3 regions of the Neobacillus sp. BP17 genome follow, and region 3 is predicted to be linked to each of the others. Evidence: riboswitches for the same ligand, from Rfam matches in the RefSeq annotation. Region 3 holds a riboswitch; each other region holds the start of a gene.
What was found. Region 3 has a riboswitch for cobalamin ahead of metE (5-methyltetrahydropteroyltriglutamate--homocysteine S-methyltransferase). Riboswitches for the same ligand answer to the same signal wherever they lie in the genome.
Positions count from the first base shown of each region.

Region 1: another riboswitch for cobalamin. It lies ahead of AC4QJR_RS12460 ((2Fe-2S) ferredoxin domain-containing protein); the one in region 3 lies ahead of metE (5-methyltetrahydropteroyltriglutamate--homocysteine S-methyltransferase).
Region 2: another riboswitch for cobalamin. It lies ahead of AC4QJR_RS15070 (ribonucleoside-diphosphate reductase subunit alpha); the one in region 3 lies ahead of metE (5-methyltetrahydropteroyltriglutamate--homocysteine S-methyltransferase).

Region 1 is NZ_CM184198.1:2,566,558-2,574,484, reverse strand. It holds gene AC4QJR_RS12485 (cobalt-precorrin-5B (C(1))-methyltransferase) at 1-76, opposite strand, end outside; gene AC4QJR_RS12480 (precorrin-8X methylmutase) at 80-727, opposite strand; gene cobK (precorrin-6A reductase) at 744-1,541, opposite strand; gene AC4QJR_RS12470 (sirohydrochlorin chelatase) at 1,538-2,473, opposite strand; gene cobJ (precorrin-3B C(17)-methyltransferase) at 2,537-4,162, opposite strand; gene AC4QJR_RS12460 ((2Fe-2S) ferredoxin domain-containing protein) at 4,216-4,599, opposite strand; cobalamin riboswitch at 4,728-4,912, opposite strand; cobalamin riboswitch at 5,094-5,284, opposite strand; partial or broken gene AC4QJR_RS12455 (transcriptional regulator) at 5,425-5,583, opposite strand; gene AC4QJR_RS12450 (hydroxysqualene dehydroxylase) at 5,750-7,456, opposite strand; gene ppsA (phosphoenolpyruvate synthase) at 7,675-7,927, opposite strand, start outside.
Region 2 is NZ_CM184198.1:3,100,482-3,108,408, reverse strand. It holds gene AC4QJR_RS15075 (hypothetical protein) at 1-1,122, opposite strand, end outside; cobalamin riboswitch at 1,289-1,488, shown strand; gene AC4QJR_RS15070 (ribonucleoside-diphosphate reductase subunit alpha) at 1,623-3,914, shown strand; gene AC4QJR_RS15065 (ribonucleotide-diphosphate reductase subunit beta) at 3,948-4,994, shown strand; gene AC4QJR_RS15060 (flavodoxin domain-containing protein) at 4,991-5,443, shown strand; gene AC4QJR_RS15055 (PaaI family thioesterase) at 5,716-6,195, shown strand; gene AC4QJR_RS15050 (CidA/LrgA family protein) at 6,443-6,823, shown strand; gene AC4QJR_RS15045 (LrgB family protein) at 6,804-7,496, shown strand; gene AC4QJR_RS15040 (hypothetical protein) at 7,640-7,927, shown strand, end outside.
Region 3 is NZ_CM184198.1:419,107-427,033, forward strand. It holds gene AC4QJR_RS02090 (purine/pyrimidine permease) at 1-602, opposite strand, end outside; gene AC4QJR_RS02095 (hypothetical protein) at 1,520-1,849, shown strand; gene AC4QJR_RS02100 (M14 family zinc carboxypeptidase) at 2,062-3,444, shown strand; gene AC4QJR_RS02105 (pyridoxamine 5'-phosphate oxidase family protein) at 3,513-4,154, shown strand; cobalamin riboswitch at 4,251-4,432, shown strand; gene metE (5-methyltetrahydropteroyltriglutamate--homocysteine S-methyltransferase) at 4,611-6,902, shown strand; gene AC4QJR_RS02115 (outer membrane protein assembly factor BamB family protein) at 7,023-7,927, shown strand, end outside.

The sequences.
Region 1 (7,927 bases), 2.1 Mb from region 3:
CCGCTTTGGTCGTTGCCGTTGCGCAGGCCCCTGTCGTATATCCTTCCCGCAGATTTCCTTTTGGTACTTCCTGCATGGGTTATCCCCGATCGGCCATAATGGAAATGGCGTTTAATGCAGCGACGGTCACGGTACTGCCGCCTTTTCTGCCAATATTGGTGATGAACGGGATATCGAGCTTGGCTAATTCCTCTTTTGACTCAGCCGCAGAAACAAACCCAACTGGCAGACCAATGACAAGACCTGGTTTCGCTTCTCCTTCTTTAATCAGACGGATGAGTTCGAGTAAGGCGGTTGGGGCATTCCCGATGGCAAAAATGCCGCCGTCCGCTTCTTTAATCGCTTTTCGCATCGAAATAATCGCCCGTGTGGTATTTAACCGTTTGGCTTCTTGTACCACATCCGGGTCAGAAATATAGACCTTGATTTCTCCGCCGAATTTTTGAATTCGCGCTTTATTAGCCCCGCTTTGAATCATTTGAACATCGGCAACTACCATTTTCCCGCTCCGAATCGCGCGGATGCCGGACTGAATAGCGTCAGGATGAAAGAGGACGCTTTTCCCGAGTTCAAAATCAGCGGATGCATGGATGATGCGCTGGACAACCGGATATTGCTCCTCGGTAAACGGATGCTCCCCAATTTCATCATTAATCATTTCAAAACTTTTTCCTTCAATCTGTTCCGGTTGGACGGTTAACGGTTTAAATTCAGTACGAAAATCCATTTCTCTCACTCCTGTATTAAAATAATTGTTGTATGGTGACGGGGAGTCTGGAACCAATCTCTTTATTTAATTCTGAGATGACATCGACAAAATGAGCATAGACGGTACCATAGTTCAGTTTCGGTCGGCCAATAAGGATGACCTCAATCCCCAGTTCCTTGGCTGCTTCCACCTTTTCATCGACCGATCCGACTTTCCCGCTCTCTTTCGTCACCATTAAGGTCACACCATATTGCTTATATAGGGCTTTGTCGAACTCTTTTGAAAATGGTCCCTGGATCGCGACAATATTTTTCTGCGGCAGCCCTAGCTGTTCACATTTTTCCATATTATCCACACGAGGCAGCATCCTGGCGATTAAGCGGATGTCCGGTTTACCTAATAGTTTTTCTGTAAAAATTTGAAGCGTCTTGCTTCCGGTCGTCAGCATCACCACGCCTTTTTTGGCCAATGCCAGCTCCGCTGCTTCCTCGTAGCTTTCGACGACTGTCATGTTGTCATATTGGAAAGTTTGTGACTCCCGTTCATACCGGATATAGGGGATTCCCGCCGTTCGGGCCGCCTTGATTGCGTTTTTCGAAGCCTCTTCCGCAAACGGATGACTGGCATCGACAACCGCTAGAATCCCTTTTGTATCAATCAACCCCACCATATCTTCATCCGTTAATCTTCCTACTTGAACAGGGATCCCTGACTCCCTTAATTCAACCGCTGCATTATCTGTGACAACGGAGGCCAGGAGATCGAAGCCCTCCTCTTTTATTTCTAAAGCAAGGGCTCTAGCATCACTTGTACCGGCTAATACGAAAATCATCCTCTATCTCCTGCCTTTTGCCCTGCATGTTCGTGATCATGATGATGGTCGTGGTCATGATGGTGATGATGATGGTCATGGCCGTGATGATGATCGTGGTCATGATCATGGTGGTGGTGATGATCGATGTGTTCCATTACATTGAGACGGTATTGGCAGGTATCGCAGTTCATCTTCACCTCATCACGGAGGGCTTCTTCCACCCGATCGATTAAAATCGCCTGTAATTTTGGATGATAACCAAAATAGTCAGCCAATTGAAATTCAACCGCGGAATATTGATTTTGAATAGGAACCATCATATCTTCTAACCGTTTAATCAGGATACCGGTGAATAGAAAGTAAGGCAGGATTACCACTTTTTTTGCTCCAAGCTTAATACAGCGCTCAATCCCTTCGTTCACAAGGGGATTGGTCACCCCCATAAACGCAGGTTCGACGATTTTATAGTTTGTTTTTTCCCATAGTAATCTACCAATTTTATATAAATCGCTATTCGCATCGGGATCGCTTCCGCCTCGTCCTAACAAAAGGACAGCCGTATCGTCTTCGATGGATTCTAAATTCTCGCCAATTTCTATTAATCTCGTTCTTAGAATTTCAAATGTTTCCTCATGAACACCAATTGGCCGGCCATATGTAAATTGAACAAGTGGATATTTATTCTTTGCCTCATCAATAGCTGCCGGAATATGAATTTTCGAGTGTCCTGCCTGTAAGAGCATGATTGGAATCACGACAATATGGTCGGCCCCTTTCTCGACACACAGATCAATTCCTTGATTAACGGTTGGTCGTTCAAATTCTAAAAAGCACGTCTCAACTAGGTAAGAATCATCCCAAGTCTTTCTCAACTCACCGATGAACTCACGAACCTGCTGATTTCCCTCTTGATCTCTGCTCCCATGCCCCACAAATAAAATTGCTTTCAAAATATTTCCTCCCCTTTGTTTGTAAATGCCTTCCCTACCAATTGACCGCTAGACTTCTTCCCTTTACTCCCCGCAAACAGCCGCTTCGATTTTAAGGTTTGGTGTGATATCCTGGTACACAAAACCTTGAACCTCTTTGACCCGTTTAAAAAATTTATAGAAACGTTCATTTGGATAGGCCTTTTGTTTGTACGCTTGAACAATCCCCTCTATGACCCTGACAATTTGGTCCGGTGCAATCCCTTCCGCTGCGATTTGGCCAGGATGTGCGGTTCTTCCGGCTGTCTTGGCTCCTAAAAATAAATCAAACGCTCCCTTGCGGTAGACAATGCCAATATCCTCTTTTACCGCTCCATAACAGGCCATGCCGCAGCCATTCACACCCAGTTTCAATTCTTTGGGGAGTTCCATGCCGCCAAGCCTTTCCTGCAGCTCATCGGCATAAGGGATGGAATCCTTCTTTTCTCCATCACAAAAATCACAGGCTTTTACAGTTAATACGTCGCCAACAGGAGCAATCAAAAAGTTGGCCGCCGTAAGTTTTTCAATAATCTCATCAGGCTTAGAGGTTAAAATTTGCAGCTTCATATAATGGTCTTGTGTGTATTCCATGACCCCTTCTTCTCCAACGATTTCGGAAAGAATGACCATCTGACTCGCTGTAAATTTTTTATTGGCGACACCTGGGCTGACCGCTACCTCAAAAATAGATTGAAAGTCTTGCTTCACCATTAAACCTTGGGATGGTCCATCGTCCTCACCAAGGATCCTTTCCAAGGCTTCCTCAGCCAGCTCTCTTGGCGACTCTTTCACTGAGGTAGGGGTGACTAGTTTTTTGTTCACCAATGTTACATCTTCCGCTTGCTCCAGTGCCCATGGTTCAGCTTCCTTCTGCAGACGCTGATGTGGTTTCAACGGCTGTATTGCCTGATTTAATGTATACTTCCGTTGATAACCGCGCGGTGTGATAATCAAGCCATCGTAAAAAAATGTGGAAGAGTTACCAATTAAAACGGTGGTTAACATGCCAATTTCATGTTCTAGCATCTCTTGTAAATTGGTTAAGACGATTTTTTGACTATCACGGAAAGCACTCTTTACCAATCCTACAGGGGTGTCTGGGGAGCGATATTTTAGTAAGATTTTTTGTGCTTCCATGATCTGCCGTGTTCTTCTCCCGCTTTTTGGATTGTATAAGGCAATCACAAAATCAGCTTGAGCGGCCGCTTCGATTCGTTTCTCGATCAAGCTCCAAGGTGTCAAATGGTCACTTAAGCTGATCGTACAGGCATCATGCATGACCGGCGCGCCTAATAATGCAGCACAGGAGTTGATCGCGGAAATGCCAGGGACCACCTCCACTTCTACCCCTGAGTCTTTTTTCCAGCCTTTTTCAATTAGCACTTCGTAGACCAGTCCTGCCATTCCATATACACCGGCATCCCCGCTCGAAATGACGGCTACCGTGTAACCTAGCTCAGCTTGCTTCACAGCCTCCTGGGCACGGCTCACTTCTTCTGTCATACCTGTGCTGATGATTTGCTTTCCAGTTATTAATACCTTGATTAAATCAACGTAGGTTTTGTAGCCGATGATGATATCACTTTCTTGAATAGCTTCTTTTGCCCGTCCGGTAATATGTTTTTCATCACCAGGGCCAAAACCAATCACCAATAATTTGCCTTTCACACTATTACGCCACCTTCCAAATTTCCAAGCTAGACTCCAGCTACAATCCGCTGTTACATCTTTTCTTTATCCGCTTTTTGTACTCCTTCGACGCATTCCGACCCTTCTGGCTGCATGAATCCTGCTTCGGAATATTGATAGATCGCATGCTCCTGAAGGCAATGACCTTCCGCCAGATGACGCTTTACAATTGTAGTTCCCACTTCTGGGGTTACATTTTTATACCAAGTCCCGGACGGATAGACGATGGCAACGGGAGCGTCCTTACATCTCCCATTGCATCTCGTTCTTGTTGTATGTATGAGTGAATCTAAGTTTAAATTGATGATTTCATTCCGAATCGCTTGTGTTGCTTCCTCCCCACCCTTTCTCATACAGCTGCTGCCGTTGCAAATGAAAACATGGTGTTTCGTCCCTTGTAAATTCCAAGTAGTCATGTCACACTCTCCTTTTCGTTTTTTACGTAAAAAAAGCACCCCTATGGACATAGGGGTGCAGAATTTATACACACAAAAAAATAGCGATGTATGTTCAGCACTTCTACCTATGTTCCCGTAGGTTGATTGAAGCTCTTTAGGTATAGGCAGGTCTCCTGACTTAGGTTCATCATTCCTTTGCGTCTTCCCGAATTCCTTCAGTGACATTTGCAATGAACTCCCCATACAGTGGCGGGTACCGTGACGGATTTAAACCGTACTTCCCTTTTAAGCACATTTTTCTTTCATGTGCACCTATCCCTAATCTATTCAATTTTTTAAAGCTTGTTTCTTCTTAATCTACATCTAAACTATGAGACCTCAAAAAGATTTAGAATCAAACACAAAAAAATCCGTTCAACATTAGTTGAACGGATAAAACGTCAGCACAAAAAGAAAATATTAAATACTCCTTTTTGCCTAAACGTTCCATCTTCTCAACCCCCGAAGTAATCGAAACTAAAAAAGCTAAGACAGGTCTCCTGACTTGTGTTTCTCCCTACTCTAGACCCTTCCCGTATCGACAAAAAAATAATCGATTCAGTGGTTTGTCTATTTCGTCCACACTTACAGTTGCGGGGACAGTTCTGGTATTGCACCAGATTCCCTATTAAGCCCTAAAGGCATCTTAACTAATTGTTAACAAATTCATATGTAATTTTAAGAGATAATAATTATACTAGTCTAACAAATATAATATATCAAGTGCTTTTTTCATTCCCTTATTTTGTAATCCATGTTGGTCACCTCAGAAGAGCGATCTTGTCTGGTTTTTTTTAATAAGAATATTGACTCCTCTGTCATGACGCCAGCATAATGCATCATCTTGTTATTCACCGCTTCATTCACGGCAAAAATGTAGTCATTTATGGCTATGGCTTTTAAAGTGTCAAGCCTTCTATCTTGTTTGACTGCCTGCCAAAAGTCTGACTTTTCCCTGAAGATTGAGAAGATTATGAAACAAATTCTTAAATGACTCTAGAAGAATGTCTCATCATCTTCTGGAAAAAATTAGAATTTTAAAATGGTCTACAATACAAAAAGAAGCACACGTTCACGTTCCATGTACTTCCTTTAGTAATATGGTTGAATGCGTTGCGTTCAGGTTAGGCTACCAAAACCATCTAGACTGTTGGACTTTTCCCCAAGCATATTTACCTGCATTGAGGAGGAAGTAGACAACCCTTGAGCAGAAGGAGGAGCCGCCATTCCAGGGGAGCCCTTTCCTATAGCGAATCCAATCGTGAATGTGCCAGGGAGTTAATAGGTCAAATTTATACATGTCCCAAATCTTGCATTTCCTTTTCTTTGAATCTGCCGCATCAAGTATACTGTTGACCGCTCGGCGGGCCGCCTCATTGGCCGCTTCCATCGACGCCAGATCGGTATTTGTACGCACATAATCGGAAGCCAAGAAGAGATTGGGGATCTTTGTAAAAGCATAGGGTCTTAAGCTCCACGCAAAAACTTTGTTTATAAGCAAAGGCTCACTATTGATCATTTTGCCGGAATCGTCGAAATGAATGTCCGGATCCAAAAACCAAGAGTGTACATCCTCATCCCGAAGCAACACTTCTTCGTGATTTAAGGCTTTTTTCAGCTGTGCCCATACTTCCTCTTTAATTTCTTCTTTCGTGCAATGGATTGCCTTTTTTCCTAAAAGGATGCCTGGTTGGTTCCATTCCGAAATATCAACCGAAATAATGCCCCTAACCTGGCCATCCCCATAGTCTTGAAGATCCTTTCCGTTCCAAAATTGCTTTTGTGAAATGGCCGTAATCGCCCACGGAGAATCCATAATGATCAGATGGCCGTTTACAATGGGCACATCCCGTTTCATAAAGAACTGGAGCCCGTTCATCCAATCAACATCTTTGACAAGCCTCTTCAATCCTATCAGCGCCGGATCCGCCCTAAGCATTTCAGAGGAAACTAGTGGGGCCATGGCTTCCACCGGGAGAGTACTTAAGTAAAAGTCTGCATTGACATACTCGTCCTTTCCTGCCCTATTGATATGGACACCCGTGATTTTGCCTTCATTGAGGTGAAAGCCGCTTACGGTTGCATTGGTAAAATACCGAACTCCTTTTTGTTTCAAATAGCTGATCCATGGATCGATCCACACCTCATTGGTGGGTCCGTTCAGGACTCGGTCCGAATCATTAGTCGGTGTAAGGATACCGATAAGGAGTTGGGAAAGAACCGTACCGAAGGTCTTGGCGCTTGCTTCTGTAGATTTCGCGGCAACCAATGAGCGGGAAAGGGAAGCAAACACTTCATGGAAGTTCTTCGATTGGTTATCTCCATCTAGATAATCCCACCAGCTAATCCTTTCATATTCATCCATGATTCGTTCCCTGCAGCTCGTCATCACCTGCCAAAGCCGCTCCGTAAAGAAAACCACTTCTTTCTCTGTAAGTCCCCAATCTGAATCGAACAATGCTTTCAAGTTCTTTTTGATACCGGTCATCGATTTCGGAATGGAAGTGGAGATTGCGACTAGTTTATGATCAAAGCGGGCAAGTCCCATTTCCCGAGCTGTTACTAATTGATCATAAACGCTTTGCTTTTGGTCAAAAGGGATTCGTTTCATCGTATCAATGATATGACGATAAAATCCGGGAAAGCAACGGAATCCGTGTTCTCCCGGTAGATTTTTTCTGCCGCTCGTCCCGGAATGGGGAACAGGAATCGAGCGTGCTTTTCCACCCGGAATGGTTTTGCTTTCGTATACCGTTACGTCAAACCCTCTTTCTGCCAGTTCATGTGCCGCACTTAGGCCAGCCACCCCTCCTCCCAAGATGGCCACTTTCTTCATGAGCTCACCTTCCTTGCATAGTGGATTAGAGTAATCCAATATATGCAAAAGGAGTTGGAGGTGATTGGACATTCAGTTAGATGAAACCAGAGAGTTGTATTGTTCTCTTTTCACCCAATCACTACATTGGTTGGGTGACTGGACGTTGGCGATGGCTTCGGTGGGAAGAAGTCGATAACCTTAAGCTAATTACATAGTTTTCTATATGAGACATACAATCATAAAAGTTCAATATACCCTTCTGTACCGTTCACCCGGATCCTCTGCCCGTCTTTTATTTCCTTCGTGGCGTTTTCCACTCCAACAACGGCCGGAAGACCGTATTCGCGCGCAATGACGGATCCGTGGGTCATCAGTCCGCCTACTTCCGTCACCAAGCCTTTGACAGATACAAACAGCGGTGTCCAGCTGGGATCCGTGAATGTGGTTACGAGAATATCCCCATCCTCTATGTGAGTTTCCTCCATTTTC
Region 2 (7,927 bases), 2.7 Mb from region 3:
GTACCCGAGCATGGAATCGACGCCTTCTTTCGGGCTAGTGAAATCTGTAAAATAGTACATCTGTCCATTCTCATCAAAGATGGGGCTTACATTTGACTCCGTGCCTTCATCTGATGGAAGTTTCACGTCAGATTTACCGAAGACACTATTCCAAAATCCATGAACAAGATTCCCGTAGTAGCTGTTTTGCAAACTAACGGCTTCTGGCGAAACTGCGCCATCGATAAATTCCGGGACATCTGCTAATGGATAATCTTTCATTGCACCATTCTTAGAATCGACGACAACCAGACCTTTAGCTGTAAATCCATTTCGGGCGGAAATAAACTTCCCATAAGTACGGATGTAAAAGGGTTTTCCATTCTCGTCAATTTCTAATTGAACACCGCCAAAGAAAATTTTCTTCGGATATTTCATACGAATATGCCGCTCAATATTTTTATTAAAATAAGAGGAAGGGGTAAATATCATTTCTGATTTGATGAATTTAGGATTCGCACTAGAATCCGTTGCACTTAAGGTAAAGTAACCAGGTGTACTGTTTCCTTTCCACCATTTAAAAAATCCGGAAAACTCCACAGGTGCAATATATACATAGTCATCGTTCAGCTTTTGAATTTGCAGGTTCCCAAGCTCATAATAGCTTGTGTTCGGAACTTGTCCAAACGCTTTTTTCATTTTATTGCGTGCAAACTGCGGTGGAACACTGGCAGGTGTTTCTTTCTCATCAAAAGTTTGAATTTCAACCTTTTCATCCATCTTGGCAACTTCATACTTTTGATCAGCATTAAAGATAAATGCGATTAAGAAATAAATTCCAAGGCCTAGACTTGCAAGGAAGAGAATTCCTTTAAGTACTCTTTCTGTGCCTTTGGCAAGAACGGCCCCAACAGCGGTTAGGAGAATAGCTAACGGCCATACCGAGGTGAAATTTCTATCATAATTAGTAAAATAATAGAATACAAACACTGCTATCATGAGTATCAAAACAAGTGCAATGAACACGCCGATTTTGAGTGTTTTTCCCTCTTTTTTACTTTCCTTTTCAGGTTTAAAAATTGGTATTAGAACAAGCGCAGCAGCTATCCCAATAATCAATGTAAATAGAATAATGTTCCCCATAAAAATGCCTCTTTTCAATTTGGTCTTTCTTCATATACGGATATTCAATCAAATTAGTTTCATTTTAAAAAAATAATAGACTTGAAATATCATAAAGACTATACTATTATTAATAACATTGATTCACTACATATTGTTTTTATTTTTAAAAAAACAACTATATATTGTGTTAGCCTTAAGAGAAGATGCCCATTGTGGCTTAATAGGGAATCTGGTGTAAATCCAGAGCTGCCCCCGCAACTGTAAATGCTGACGAAATGAACAAACCACTGTATAAGATTGTCTAATCTATTAGGTACTTATATGGGAAGGGTTCAAAGTAGATAGAAGCATGAGTCAGGAGACCTGTCTTTCTTAAGATGTTTCAACTTCTTCGGGGATTGAGAAGATGAACGGTGGCGACAGGAGGCATGGATAGTTAATTATTTCCTTTTGTAATGTTATCGTTTCATCCGCTCAATTCCCGTTGAGCGGATTTTTTTATTATAGGGGGAAATGAAATGAAAATTGAGGAACTGCAATCTGAACATAATTACGTTTTAGAATCTATAGAACAAGTTTCAGAGAAATATCAGATTAATACAATGGAACTTAGAAACAAACTAAGTCAACTTGATGTAACAGAACTAGAAGCAAATCAACAAGCTCTAGTATATGCAGTGAATCAAATCGCAATGGACCAGCCGGATTGGACATTTGTCGCTGCCCGTTTATATCTGAATGAACTATATGGAAAGGCTGCAAAAAGTCGCGGATATGAACGTTCTCTAAAATATGGAGATTTTTATAACTTAATAAAAGAATTAACAGATATAGGGATCTATTCTAATGATCTTTTAAACTTATATAGTAAGGATGAAATCGACCAGCTGGCGAAAGAGATAAATCCAGAACATGATTTATTATTTAATTACATAGGGTTATTTTTACTAGCGGATCGTTATCTTGCTCAAGATTATAATCGAAATGTTTATGAACTTCCCCAGGAACGGTTCATGATTATTGCAATGACCCTCATGAAGGATGAAAAAATGACTGAACGCCTGCATCTTGTGAAGGAGGCATATTGGGCATTAAGTCATTTATATATGACGGTTGCCACACCGACTCTTGCAAATGCGGGGAAAAGCTTTGGGCAGCTTTCTTCCTGCTTTATTGATACAGTAGATGACTCACTTGATGGCATTTATTTAAATAATTGGGATATTGCCCGGTTAAGTAAAGATGGCGGAGGAATTGGAATCTATTATGGTAAAGTTCGCGCCCTAGGTTCCGATATTAAGAGATTTAAAGGAAACTCATCTGGTGTGGTTCCGTGGATAAAATTGGTAAATGATACAGCTGTCAGTGTTGATCAGTTAGGTCAGCGTCAAGGGGCCATTGCTGTGTACCTTGATTTGTTCCATAAAGATATCATGAACGGGTTTCTTGACTTGAAAACAAATAATGGGGATGAACGCCGTAAAGCCCATGATATTTTCACAGGTGTTTCCATACCAGACCTCTTTATGAAAAAGTTGGAAGTGAAAGATGAGCACGGTAGAAGTATAGGACAGTGGCATACATTTTGTCCTCATCAAGTAAAACAAATGATGGGCTGGAAGGATGAACAGGGGAATCCGCTTGGACTAGAGGACTTTTATGATGAAACAGATGTTAAATATTTTACCGAAAAATATGAAGAGGCCGCAGCTAACCCGCTTCTACCTCGCAAAACTTACCGTGCCATGGATATCATGACACGGATCATGGTTGCTCAATTAGAGACAGGCACCCCGTACATGTTTTATCGTGATGAAGTAAACAGACAAAATCCAAATAAGCATGTATTGGGTAAAGGTCGAACTTCCATTTTTTGCAGTAATCTTTGTACAGAAATTGCTCAAAATATGTCCGCAACGACGATTGTGAACGAATATCAGAATGATGAAGGGCATATCGTGATTGTTCGGAAACCAGGAGATTTCGTTGTTTGCAATTTATCTTCTATTAATCTAGCAAAAGCAGTACCGGCGAATGTCTTAGAACGTCTCATTCGTATTCAGGTAAGAATGCTCGATAACGTGATTGATTTAAATACCATAACGGTTGGACAGGCTCAGGTTACGAATAAAAAGTACAGAGCCGTTGGGCTTGGTACATTTGGCTGGCACCACTTATTAGCATTAAAAGGGATGTACTGGGAATCTGGTGAGGCGGTTAATTATGCAGATCGTTTGTATGAGGAAATTGCGTTCCATACTATCAGTTCGTCAATGGAGCTGGCAAAGGAGAAGGGGGCTTATAGCCAGTTTAGTGGTTCTGAATGGCATACCGGAGAGTATTTTGAACGGAAAGGTTACAAATCAAATAGGTGGAATCAGCTGAAGAGGGATCTTTCAATTCACGGGATCCGGAATGGTTGGTTGATGGCGATTGCACCCAACTCCTCAACGGCGAAAATAGGAGGTTCCACAGATGGAATCGATCCCATCTATTCAGTTGAATTTGCAGAGGAAAAGAAGAACTTTAAATTTACAGTGACTGCACCTGATTTAAATCATAGAACATACGAATATTATCGTCGTTCGAGACATGAATTAGATCAAATATGGAGCATTAAACAGAATGCCGCACGAGGTCGCCATATTGACCAAGGTATTAGCTTTAACCTCTATGTAAGGCACGATATAAAGGCAAAAGACTTGCTAAACCTTCATATGGAAGCTTGGAAGCAAGGTTTAAAGACCACTTATTATGTCAGAAGCACTTCCCAAACTGAAATTGAAGAATGTGAGGCATGCCACAGTTAACAACTATTAACATCGATCGGAGGAACTATTTATATGGATATTCACAACCCACTGCCTAGAATTAAATTGCTAAACCCTGATTTTCCTAATAAATCCACTGGAATTATTAACGGACAATCATCTGGATTGCTCAACTGGAATGATATTGCTTACCCGCAGATCTACGATTTATATCAAACATTGTTATCAAATTTTTGGAAAGCACAAGAAATTAATATGCAAGATGATATTAAACAATGGGATCTTCTTAGTGCAACAGAAAAAGATGTTTTCTTACGAATTAATACACAACTTGCTTCCTTAGATAGCCTGCAAACACCTACCATGTTTCAAGTGATGGACTATGTGACAGATTCTAGTTTTAAAGCAATATTCGCGGTGATTGCTCAGCAGGAAGCGGTGCATAATGAGTCCTATTCGTACATATTAAGTTCTCTTGTACCCATCCATGAACAAAAAGAAAGGTTCAATCAAGCAAAAAATGATCCCCTTGTTCGAAAAAGAAACGATCTGATCTTAGATGCATATGAGAGTTTCAGAAAGAATCCAACACCTCAAAATTTATTTCAACTTGGAGTGAATTCTATAAATCTTGAGGGTATATATTTTTATGCTGGTTTTGCTTTTTTCTATCACCTTGCCCGTCAGCAAAAAATGCTTAAGACCAGTACGATGATTAGTTATATACAACGAGATGAAATGCAGCATGCATATTTTATGGCCCAGTTTCTCCGGATACTCTTATCAGAAAACCCGGAGTTATATACTGAAGCGAATATGGATTATGTGTATAAATCGGTAGAACAAGCAGTCCAGCTGGAAAAGGAATGGGCCCATGTCATTTTGAAGGATATAGAAGGTATTAACTTGGACGAATATGAAAAATATACCGAATATCTTGCTAATAAGCGGCTCCGGCAGCTTGGATTACAGAACTTATTTAAAGAAAGAGATAACCCGATGCCGTGGATCCATGTTTTCAGTGATGAAATGATGAATGAAACAAAATCCGATTTCTTTGAGCAGAAGTCGAGGACCTATGCAAAGGTTACACAATCCAACGGTTTCGATGAATTATGAAAGTTGCTATCATATATTCTTCTAAAACAGGAAATACAGAAGAAGTTGTTCATTTAATTTGGAAGTTATTTTTAGTAGAACAGTTTGATGTCACTCTTTATCGGATAGAAGAAATTCAAATTAGAGACCTAATCAACTACGAGGCTGTTGTGATTGGAACCTATACCTGGGGAAATGGGGAAATTCCTCAAGAAATGATGGAATTATATCGTGCCTTCGAAACAATGGATGTGAAGAGGACCATGACGGGTATCGTAGGCACAGGAGATAGTGGCTATCCGAAGTTTTGTGGCGCTGTTGATGAATTTAGAGATATGTTGTACGTTCACACCAAATTAATTGTCACCCTTAAGATTGAGGTGAATTTACAAATGAATGACATTGAGCGGTGTCGAAAGTTTGTTGGTATTTTCATGGATCAGTTAAACCAGAAGCAAACCATTGTGTAGTCATTTAAGTTGTTTGAATAGTTTTAAATGAGTTTGAAGACCTCTTGTAACACAAGGGGTCTTTCAATAAACCTTATTGATATGACTGCTCTATTCCTTCTATTAAAAATCCAACATACTTTACTGCTTTCCGGTTAATTTTAGGACTGTTGGTGTCAGGCACCATGTGAAAATAGTTCATATTTCAAATATTTAGTTAATTGGTTGACCTAATAATTTTTTCAGTGCTATTATGTGAATGAAAGCGTTTTCTTTTAAGGGGGAGAAGTTTAATGGAAGATAGGGTTGTAAATGCAATTCAAGATGAGTATCCGGATGATTTTGCCTGGTGTTATGGCTGTGGTCGATTGAACGAAGAGGGACATCATTTTCGGACTGGATGGCAGGGTGATCAGACTATAACTATTTTTACACCAGAAAAAGAGCATTTAGCGCTTCCTGGTTTTGTTTATGGCGGCATTGTTGCCTCATTAATAGATTGTCATGGAACAGGGTCTGCTTCATTGGCACTCCATTGTAAAAATGGACATGAAGCGGGTGATGGTACAGAGCCCCCAAGGTTCGTGACGGCTTCACTAAATGTGAACTTTCTCAAGCCTACTCCACATGGGATCCCTTTAAAAGCAATCGGCAGTGTCCATGAAATACATCCTAAAAAGTTTAAGGTTGAGACAGAAGTGTATGCGAATGATATTCTCTGTGCTCGTGGCGAGGTAGTCGCTGTAGTCATGCCTAAATCCTTTCTTAAATAGATAGTCAAATATTTAGTTTTTAGCCGATTCCTACTACGTGGAATCGGTTTTTTATTAATCATCGGGAACACGGAATTAAAAGGAAGTTTATCTAACAACAATTTAATCGCTTTAATAAAATTCATGTTAGAAATTATTCCATGTATACAGAAAAACTCAAATAGTTGTGTAATACTGACGTTAGAGAAATTAATTGTGAACCCATAAAAAAAATGGGTGGTTAAATTTAAAACAGGGGGTGAGCCGAATGGTTCGTACTATTGCTCAGTTTCTCACAATATTGGTTATATATTTAACTGGAACAAGGATCGTTACTTGGCTTGAACTTCCTGTCCCTGGAAGTATTGTTGGAATGGCACTTTTATTTATTGCATTGGTGTCGGGTTTATGTAAGCTCCAATGGGTCGAAACAGCAGCCCAGCTGCATATTAAACATATAACACTTTTATTTATTCCTTTCATAATAGGTGTATGGCATTTTGCAGGGATTTTTAGAGTAGAAGGAATCAAATTAGCCATCATCCTAGCAGCAAGCAGCTTGGTTGTTCTTCTTGTGACAGCTTTTATTGCTGAGTATTTAGAAACGAAAAGGAAATGGAGGAAACAAAATGGGAACAATAATCTCTAATATATTGTTGTGTACCGGCATAACTGTTATAAGTTATGCAGCAGGGAATAAGGTATTTAAAGCTTATAAAAAGCCATGGTTAAATCCGTTATATACGGTAACAGTGTTCATCATGTGTTTATTGACACTTTCTCATGTACAAGTGGCCCAATATTCATCTGGAACAGGATTATTCTCCCTTTTATTAGGAACTGCCACCGTGTCCCTGGCAGTTCCCTTATATAAACATGTGAGAATTATTAAGAAAAATTTCCTGATTATTTTCTGGGCGGTCATGCCTGGTACATTGACGGGTGTAATTTCAATTATCTTGTTGACGAAGTTTTTACACATGAATAAGGAAATAATGTTGTCACTTATTCCAAAATCGGTCACTGCTCCAATTGCTTTATCAGTATCCCAGACATTAGGAGGGATTCCGTCACTGACGATTTTATTTGTCTGTATATCTGCGATATTTTCATTAATGATTGGTCCCTTTCTTTTAAATGTAACTAGGATTAGAAGTAGAATTGCTAAGGGGTTAGCGTTAGGAACATCTGCTCAAGCAATTGGTGCCAACCGTGCCTTTGAATGGGGAGAAATAGAGGGGGTCATGGGTAGTATTGCTATGATTACTTCTGCGTTGATCATGTCTGTTATGATCCCCCTATTCTTACAACTATACCTTTAAAAAATATCCTATTTTATCGGAAATTTGATTATTAGCCGTACATCCTAAAAACTATTTTAACGAAAATGTAATATTTCTATCCGAAACCAAAATTATCCATCCCTCGTCAAATTATATAACGAGATATATAGGGAGGCGAACGGGTGGAGTGGATTAGAAAAATTGCCATTACCTTAGTGATCGTTTCGGTCACAGGATCTGTTCTAGTTGTCAGTAGTTTTGGTTCTGCACTTTTTCAGGAGGGGAATCCAATCCCATTAATGATTTCTGCTATAAAGCTTCACTTATCTGATTCTGAATTTGAACTTTTCTCAAAAACTGAGAAACGAAGCAAATACTTATCAGAAAGTAACGGTAATAGCCATTATAATGTTGTAAAAAAATATATGAAATCAAAAGGGTGGAAGTTTCAAGAACAGATGGGATCAGGG
Region 3 (7,927 bases):
CCTACAACCATACCAATAAGAACTGCATAACTTTTTAACCAACCCTTTCCCCAAACAGAAAGAGCAAGTACAAGAATGAAGATTGCAAAAGAAAGAATGACAATTCCAGGCTGAATCTTCGTTGACTTATCACTGACCCCAATCATTCCTTTAAGGAACATTCCGCTTAACTGAAAGCCGAGAATGGTCAAGTAAACTCCGTTAACAAGTGGGGTAAACAGTTTCAGTAATTTGTTCATCCATCCTGTTACACCAACGATAATGAGAAAAACCCCCGTTAAAAGCATGGCACCTTCCAATAATTGTAGTGATCCGCCAGCTTTGTCTACCCCTTGTACGACAGCCATTTGGCCCATTAATGTAAATACCCCAAGCCATATTCCAGCTGGGCCGTCAGGTATAGGCAAACGGTGTCCTAACCAGCCCGATAATAAAGATGATACCCCAACAACTAAAAAGGTTCTTTGCATCAATCCAGAAATCTCTAATGGAGAGAGTTGAAAGACCTGGCCTATGATAATAGGAATCGTAAGCGAATTAGCTATTAAAAAAATAAACCATTGAAGTGAACCAATACTTGTATCTAATTTTATATTTTTCATAATCTATCCCTTTCTTTATATGAAGTATAATAACGCACATTTTAATTATAAAACGATACGTTCTGTTTTGTATTATATATCATTTTAAAAATTTTTCAACCATGTTTTTTCAAGTTTTGGGCAAATTGCAGATGATAAATAAAATTAGAAAAGGAGAATGCGAAAGAAGAGAAACAGATAAATAAACTTTTTATATAGGCAGTGTGAAAAATGGGTTTTATTGAAAGACTATTTGAGAAACTAATTGGTAAATCCTTACGTTAAAGCAGAATATTATCAATAAGAATAATTAACCCATTGTTTATTAGGAAAATGAAGAAATTTAAAGGGAGAGAAATTGCCAATGCCATGATTAATGCAGCTCAAATACAATACGAAAAAGTTAAGGTTTATAATTGGGGGAAAATAGGAGAAATTTCAAGATGAATTTCTAAGGACTTTGGGGACTTATTCAGGCAACTAACCCTTTGGGAATTGCCTTTCCAAGGTTTTTTAATGATTGACAAATTTGTTCACATAATTGTAGAAAAGCTTTTGAAAAGAGTAAATTTATATGACTTCTAATGTGATATTATTTTATCTGTAGGAGGTAACAAAATGGAAGCATGACAAAAAAATAATTACTTTTTCATTTGGACGTTTATGTCCTCTATCACTTTCCCCATCATAACAATGATTTTAAGAAAACCTCGAAGAATACATCCAACTAGTAAATTTTGCAAACGTTTTCTAATAACCACATATTGAATCCACACTTTTTTCTGCTTTAACATCCATTCTTTTCATATTTTTTCGGATAATTTGTTTTATAAAAATAGACCTGAAGGGATAGGTCTGTTTTGTAAACATATATCATTTAAAAGATTCCTAGACTATGATTTCTGGTACGTAAATGTTATCTGAAGGAGGATAATTTAATGGGTCACGATATATCAGGATACAATAAAGCAGGGCAAGAAATTGCTTATGCTCGTTTTAGCATGGGGAATTATAATGCTATCATTTTGTATGATTTACTTGATGCATATAAGTACTATGCGGGAGTTAGCGGGTCAGGGGGCAGTTCTACCTTCTCGAAACAACAAATAGTAAAGGTTGTGAATGCCTACAAGCAATTTTTTAACACTGGTGAGTCCCTGTCAGAAAGTGATTCCCTGCCATGGGACCAAAAACAAATCTTGAATTTTATCCAAAATTGTTTAGCAACAGCAAAAATAGAAGGTAGTGTAAAAGTGTATTTTGGCTAATGCTTTAAGTCTGTTCGCTAAATTTTCCAATTTCGCGCTGAAATGAAACGTTAAATTTATGGCATCTACAAAAAATTGTAGATGTTTTTTTTATGGGAATTATCTAAATTTTTTGTATTATAAAAATGATATAATATAAAGAAGATTATTGGAAGCACAGCTTATGAATAAATAAAGATCTCCACAAAACTTTACTGAGAGGAAACGTTTCCATGAATTTTCAATCTGTTGTTGCAAATGTTCCTGATTACAAAGCTTTTCTGACGGTTGATGAAATGGATGACAGCTGCAGGAAGCTTGCTAATGAGTTTCCTGATATCGTTACTGTTTTTGAAATTGGAAAATCACGAAAGGGACATTCCATTTTATGTTTGAAAATTGGGGATGGACCAAAGAACGCTTTATGCTTTGCCTGTCCTCACCCTAATGAACCGATTGGAGCCATGACACTAGAGTACTTTTCTCGTGCTTTGGCTGAGAGTGATGAGTTACGAGAAGGGTTAGGCTTTACATGGTACATGATTAAATGTATCGATCCAGATGGTGTTCATCTAAATGAAAACTGGTTCAAAGGACCGTTTAATGTCTATACCTACACGAAAAACTATTATCGGCCAATCGGCTATGAACAGGTAGAATGGACTTTTCCGATTGACTACAAAGAACTGCATTTTCATAATCCGCTTCCTGAAACCCAAGCTTTAATGAAATTAATACAAGAGATCAAGCCGGAGTTTATGTATTCGCTCCATAATGCAGGATTTGGGGGAGCTTATTGGTACATCACACATGATCTGCCAGAGCTGTATGAAGGCTTGAGGAATTCAGCTTTAAAACAAGGCATTCCATTGAACTTAGGAGAGCCAGAGGAACCTTTCATAACGAAATTTTCTCCGGCTGTCTTTAAAAATATGACAATTGCTGAAGCGTATGATTTCATTGAAAAATTTAGTGGAGAAAAGCCAAAAATAAAAAATGGCACTTCAAGTTCAGACTATGCTTCAAGCGTATCGGACTGTGTAACTCTTCTGACTGAACTGCCTTATTTCTTTGATTCGAGGATTGAGGATTTGAGTGAGGGGGATATCACACGGAAAGAGGCCATTTTCCAGAATGTAAAACAATCACAAACTCATTTTACTTACTTAGATAAGTTGTTAACTGAGGTTCGCCCTTATATTAGTGAACAGAATCCATTTGTAAAATTTGTAGAAGAAGTGATTCAGTATATTAGAGAAGGCAGTGAAGCCAAGATTAATTGGGCTGAAAGTAATCCTGAATTTGAAAAAATGGCTTCCATTGCAGAGATTTTTGATAATTTACAAGTTGCCAAGTTTTACAATGGCTTGTACTTAGGGTTGACAGTTCGGACTTGTGAATATGAAATCGAGCAGCTTGGCCGGCAAAAAAATAGTGATAAGACAGCAATGAGCAAACTTATGGAAACTTACGAGAAAGGTGAGCAATTTTTAAATGAATATTGTGAAAACCTTGAATATGAGCTTGATTATACAGCGATTCCGATTCAAAAGCTTGTGCGAATACAGGTGGAGAGCGGACTAATAGTGGCAAATTATATTCGTGAAAATCGATAAAGATAAACACGGAAGAACCTTGTTGTATTGTCTGTAAAAGACCTAAAATGATAGAGGGGAGTGTAGTAATGCCGCTACCTATGCTTACACATAAAGATAAAATTGAAACAGAGGATGAATTACGTTCAATTATGGGGGCACCTAGTGAACTAGTTAGAAAAAAGGTGATTTCCTATATAGACAATCATTGTAAGGATTTTATTTCACGTTCACCTTTTCTAGTCATTTCTACTTCTGATGCTTCCGGATATTGTGATGTTTCTCCTCGTGGAGACATGCCTGGGTTTGCACTTGTACTTGATGATAAGCATATCGTTATTCCAGAAAGACCAGGGAATAAAAGAATAGATACAATGCGTAACATTTTATCCAATCCAAGGGCAGGTCTTCTTTTTTTAATACCTGGATTAGGAGAGACGTTAAGAGTGAATGGAAAAGCGTATCTGGTGAAAGATGACATCCTCCTTGAACGAATGGCACATCATGGGAAGAAACCTTTAGTAGGGATCTGCATTGAAGTGGAGGAATGCTTTATTCATTGTGCAAAAGCGATGAAACGTTCAGGCCTTTGGGAACCAGAAACATGGAGTGAAAAGGATTCACTTCCAAATGCAGCCAAAATCCTCTTAGACCATACCAAAATTCCCGATATGTCAGAAAAGGATTTGGAAAAGGTACTTCAAGAAGATTATAGGACCGAGCTCTATTAAAGGAAGATATAGAGTTTTCTTAAATAGCATCATATTGGTTATTTTTCGGAAAATTATGTACTTCAAATTATTAATATGTTATAGTAAGTGAAAATTCCATATCGTGTAAGAATTGGTGCCAAGCTAAGGCTTGGCTTAAAAGGGAAGAACGGTGTAATTCCGTCGCTGTCCCGCAACTGTAAATCGGAGTGAATCACAAATACCACTGTCTGTACGACGGGAAGGTGTGAGGAACGATGATGATAAGCCAGGAGACCTGCCAAATTCCAGTACACACCAAATACCTACGTGGAAATAGGTGGTGACCTTCATTTGTACGACAAGCGAGTTATGAGTATCAATGTTTTTGCATGTCTTTTAAACATAACTTTAACTTGATTGTAGAGCCATTTCCATTTTGCGGAGATGGCTTTTTTGTATTTGGGAATTTTGTAACTATAAAAAGGAGGAAGGAAAATGAATTTAGTCAGTACAGCAATTGGTTACCCATACATTGGTGATAACCGGGAATGGAAACGGTGTGTAGAATCTTATTGGAAGTCTGCGATCTCAGAGGAGCAATTTAGCTTAGAGATGAAAACAATCCGCTTAAATAATTTGAAGCGACAGCATTCATTAGGCTTGGATTTACTAACTGTTGGGGATTTTAGCTTTTATGACCGGATGCTAGACCATGCGGCAATGTTCGGAATGGTTCCAAATCGTTATCAGTGGACAGGCAATGAAGTAAATCTATCAACCTATTACGCAATGGCACGCGGGGGAAAGAATGTAGTAGCATGTGAAATGACAAAGTGGTTTAACACCAACTATCACTACATCGTTCCTGAGTATGAAGGCCAGTCATTAAGATTAACGAAGAATTACATCTTAGATTATTTCTTAGAAGCCAAACAGGAATTAGGTCTAATGACAAAGCCTACTTTAATCGGTCCTTTTACTTTTGTGAAATTAGCGAAAGGATACGATGCCAAATCGAAAGCATTGTTTATTTTAAAACTCCTGCCGCTCTATGCACAAGTATTGCAGCAACTTGTAAATGCAGGTGCTCAGTGGATTCAAGTGGAAGAACCCGCTTTGGTCCTTTCACTTACAGCAGATGATGTAAAACTAGTCCAGGAGATTTACAAACAATTAGCAGAACAAGTACCAGCTGCCCGAATCATGTTACAAACCTATTTTGAAGGACTATCAGTGTATGAAGAGCTATCTCATTTACCGGTTGCGGGGATTGGACTTGATTTCATCCATGGTTCTGAAGAGAATATGGCTTCACTTCGAAAACACGGCTTCCCACAAGACAAAGTATTAGGAATTGGCATCGTAAATGGACGGGATATTTGGCGGGCGAATTTGGCTGAAAAAGCATTTAATATAAAAGCTATTTTATTATTAAGCGGTGTAAAAGAAGCTTGGATTCAGTCTTCATGTAGTTTACAGCATGTACCTGTGACAACGAAGGCAGAAACTCGCTTAGATGCCACTTTAAAAAATGCTCTATCATTTGCTGATGAGAAAATTGTAGAGCTGACACAGTTAACAGCCTATGTGTGTGACGAGGCGTGGGCAGGAAATAAGAGTGTGTCACAAAGTATGAAAGCAACCCAAGCATTAGTGCAGCATGAGGCGAGGAAAAATGCACGGGTGAAGGGGCTTGAATTACAAGTAAAACCCGAACATTTTGCCCGTCCATTGACATTTAATGAACGCCAGCCTCTACAGAAGGTGGCATTAAATTTACCAGATTTTCCAACCACAACGATTGGCAGTTTCCCTCAGTCGGATCAAGTAAAACGTACACGCACAACCTGGCGGAAAAAGGAACTCACCGACGCTGAATACGCAGCGTTCTTGAAGGGTGAAACAGCTCGTTGGATTCAAATTCAAGAAGAGATTGGACTGGATGTTTTCGTCCATGGTGAATTTGAGCGAACGGATATGGTTGGATATTTTGGAGAAAAACTAGAAGGGTTTGCTTTTACAGAAAAGGCATGGGTGGTATCCTATGGTTCACGCTGCGTAAAACCACCAATTATTTTTGGTGATGTCGAGTGGGTCGCTCCAATGACCGTGAAGGAGGTAGAAGCGGCCCAGCAATTAACGTCTAAGTATGTGAAAGGGATGTTAACAGGTCCTGTCACCATCTTAAATTGGTCTTTTGTCCGTGATGATATTTCACGTGAACAAGTAGCCAGCCAACTCGCCTTAGCGCTGAGAGAAGAGATTCAAGCGTTAGAAGATGCAGGCATTGCGATAATTCAAGTAGATGAACCTGCATTGCGTGAAGGATTGCCATTACGTAAAGAAAAATGGTCGGAATATTTGGCGTGGGCGGTTAATGCCTTTAAGTTAGCCACCTCCAGTGTGAAAAATGAAACGCAAATTCATACCCATATGTGTTATTGCGAGTTTAATGACTTTATTGAGCCTATTCGTGCCCTTGATGCAGATGTTATTTCCATCGAAACGTCTAGAAGTCATGGAGAGTTGATTCAATCTCTTAAGCATAATCCATACGAACTTGGGATTGGTTTAGGAGTGTACGATATTCATAGTCCACGAGTGCCCAGTGTAGAAGAGATTAGTGCGATATTAAAAGATAGTGTCGAGGTTATTTCAAAAGAACAGTTCTGGGTGAATCCTGATTGTGGTTTAAAAACACGTCATGAAGAAGAAACCATTGCATCGCTTAAAAATTTGGTGACAGCAGCCCGGAAACTCCGCCAACAGCAGTGTCAAACGATTTAAACTGTAAGTGCCTTTTCCATTTTTGGGAAAGGCTCTTTGGGTTGTTTAATTAAACATCACCACCTAGGCAAATGTGCATAAAATGATGCAAGCACAATAATGGAGGTGTGATGTTCCCAAATGATGTTCCATCATGATTATAGAAATAATTCTTCAGATATTTATAGACAATACAAGCAATTACAGGCTCAAAATGAACAATTAAGAAAAAGAATAAAAGAATTAAAGGGACTTCTAAGGAATCAGAACCTAAGGGCAGATGACCAAAACTGGGAAATGCATTTAGCTGACCAAGGAAATACCAATTATTCTAGTGCCGCCTTGCCTGCTGATTTGACGTTATTGACGTTAAAGAAAGATCCCTTTAATAACGCTTCTGCGTTGTTTAGTGTAAATCGCAATCAGCTGTATTCGGCGGAACGGATTTCAAAAAAAGTACTCTCTGCCACTGACTTAGATACCTATAAAGAGAGATGGAATTTTTCAATAGAAGAGCAGAATGGGTTTCTTGACTTGATAGCAAGAGACGGAGTGATTTACACTTCAACGATGACTAAAATTTATGCGATACAGGATAACGGTACCTCTCCACAGACACTTTGGACCGTTGATAGCTTTGCGAATCGTCTCTTAATTGACCAGAATACCTTATATTATTTAACGAGAACTACCGAAGGTTTCGATGCAATTGGTACGGTAGATGTAACTACGGGTAAAAAGAGATGGAGTTATCCCCTTAAATTCCAAGAGCGGTTGGAAGGGGTTTTCGCTGCTGGTGATAATCGACTGTTTGCAAATATACGGAATCCAGTTCAAATGACATCCAAAATGTATGCATTCGATGCATCGACGGGCACGGTGCTTTGGACATTTGATCTGGATTCAAGCCTCCCTATTTATGGGGCCCCAGTCTATAAAGATGGAAAGCTTTACTTCGAAACGAAACCGGCGGCAACAAGAAATATTTGGGCATTAGATGCTGCAAGTGGAAGAACATTATGGAAGTTTAGCCCTACGGGTATGTT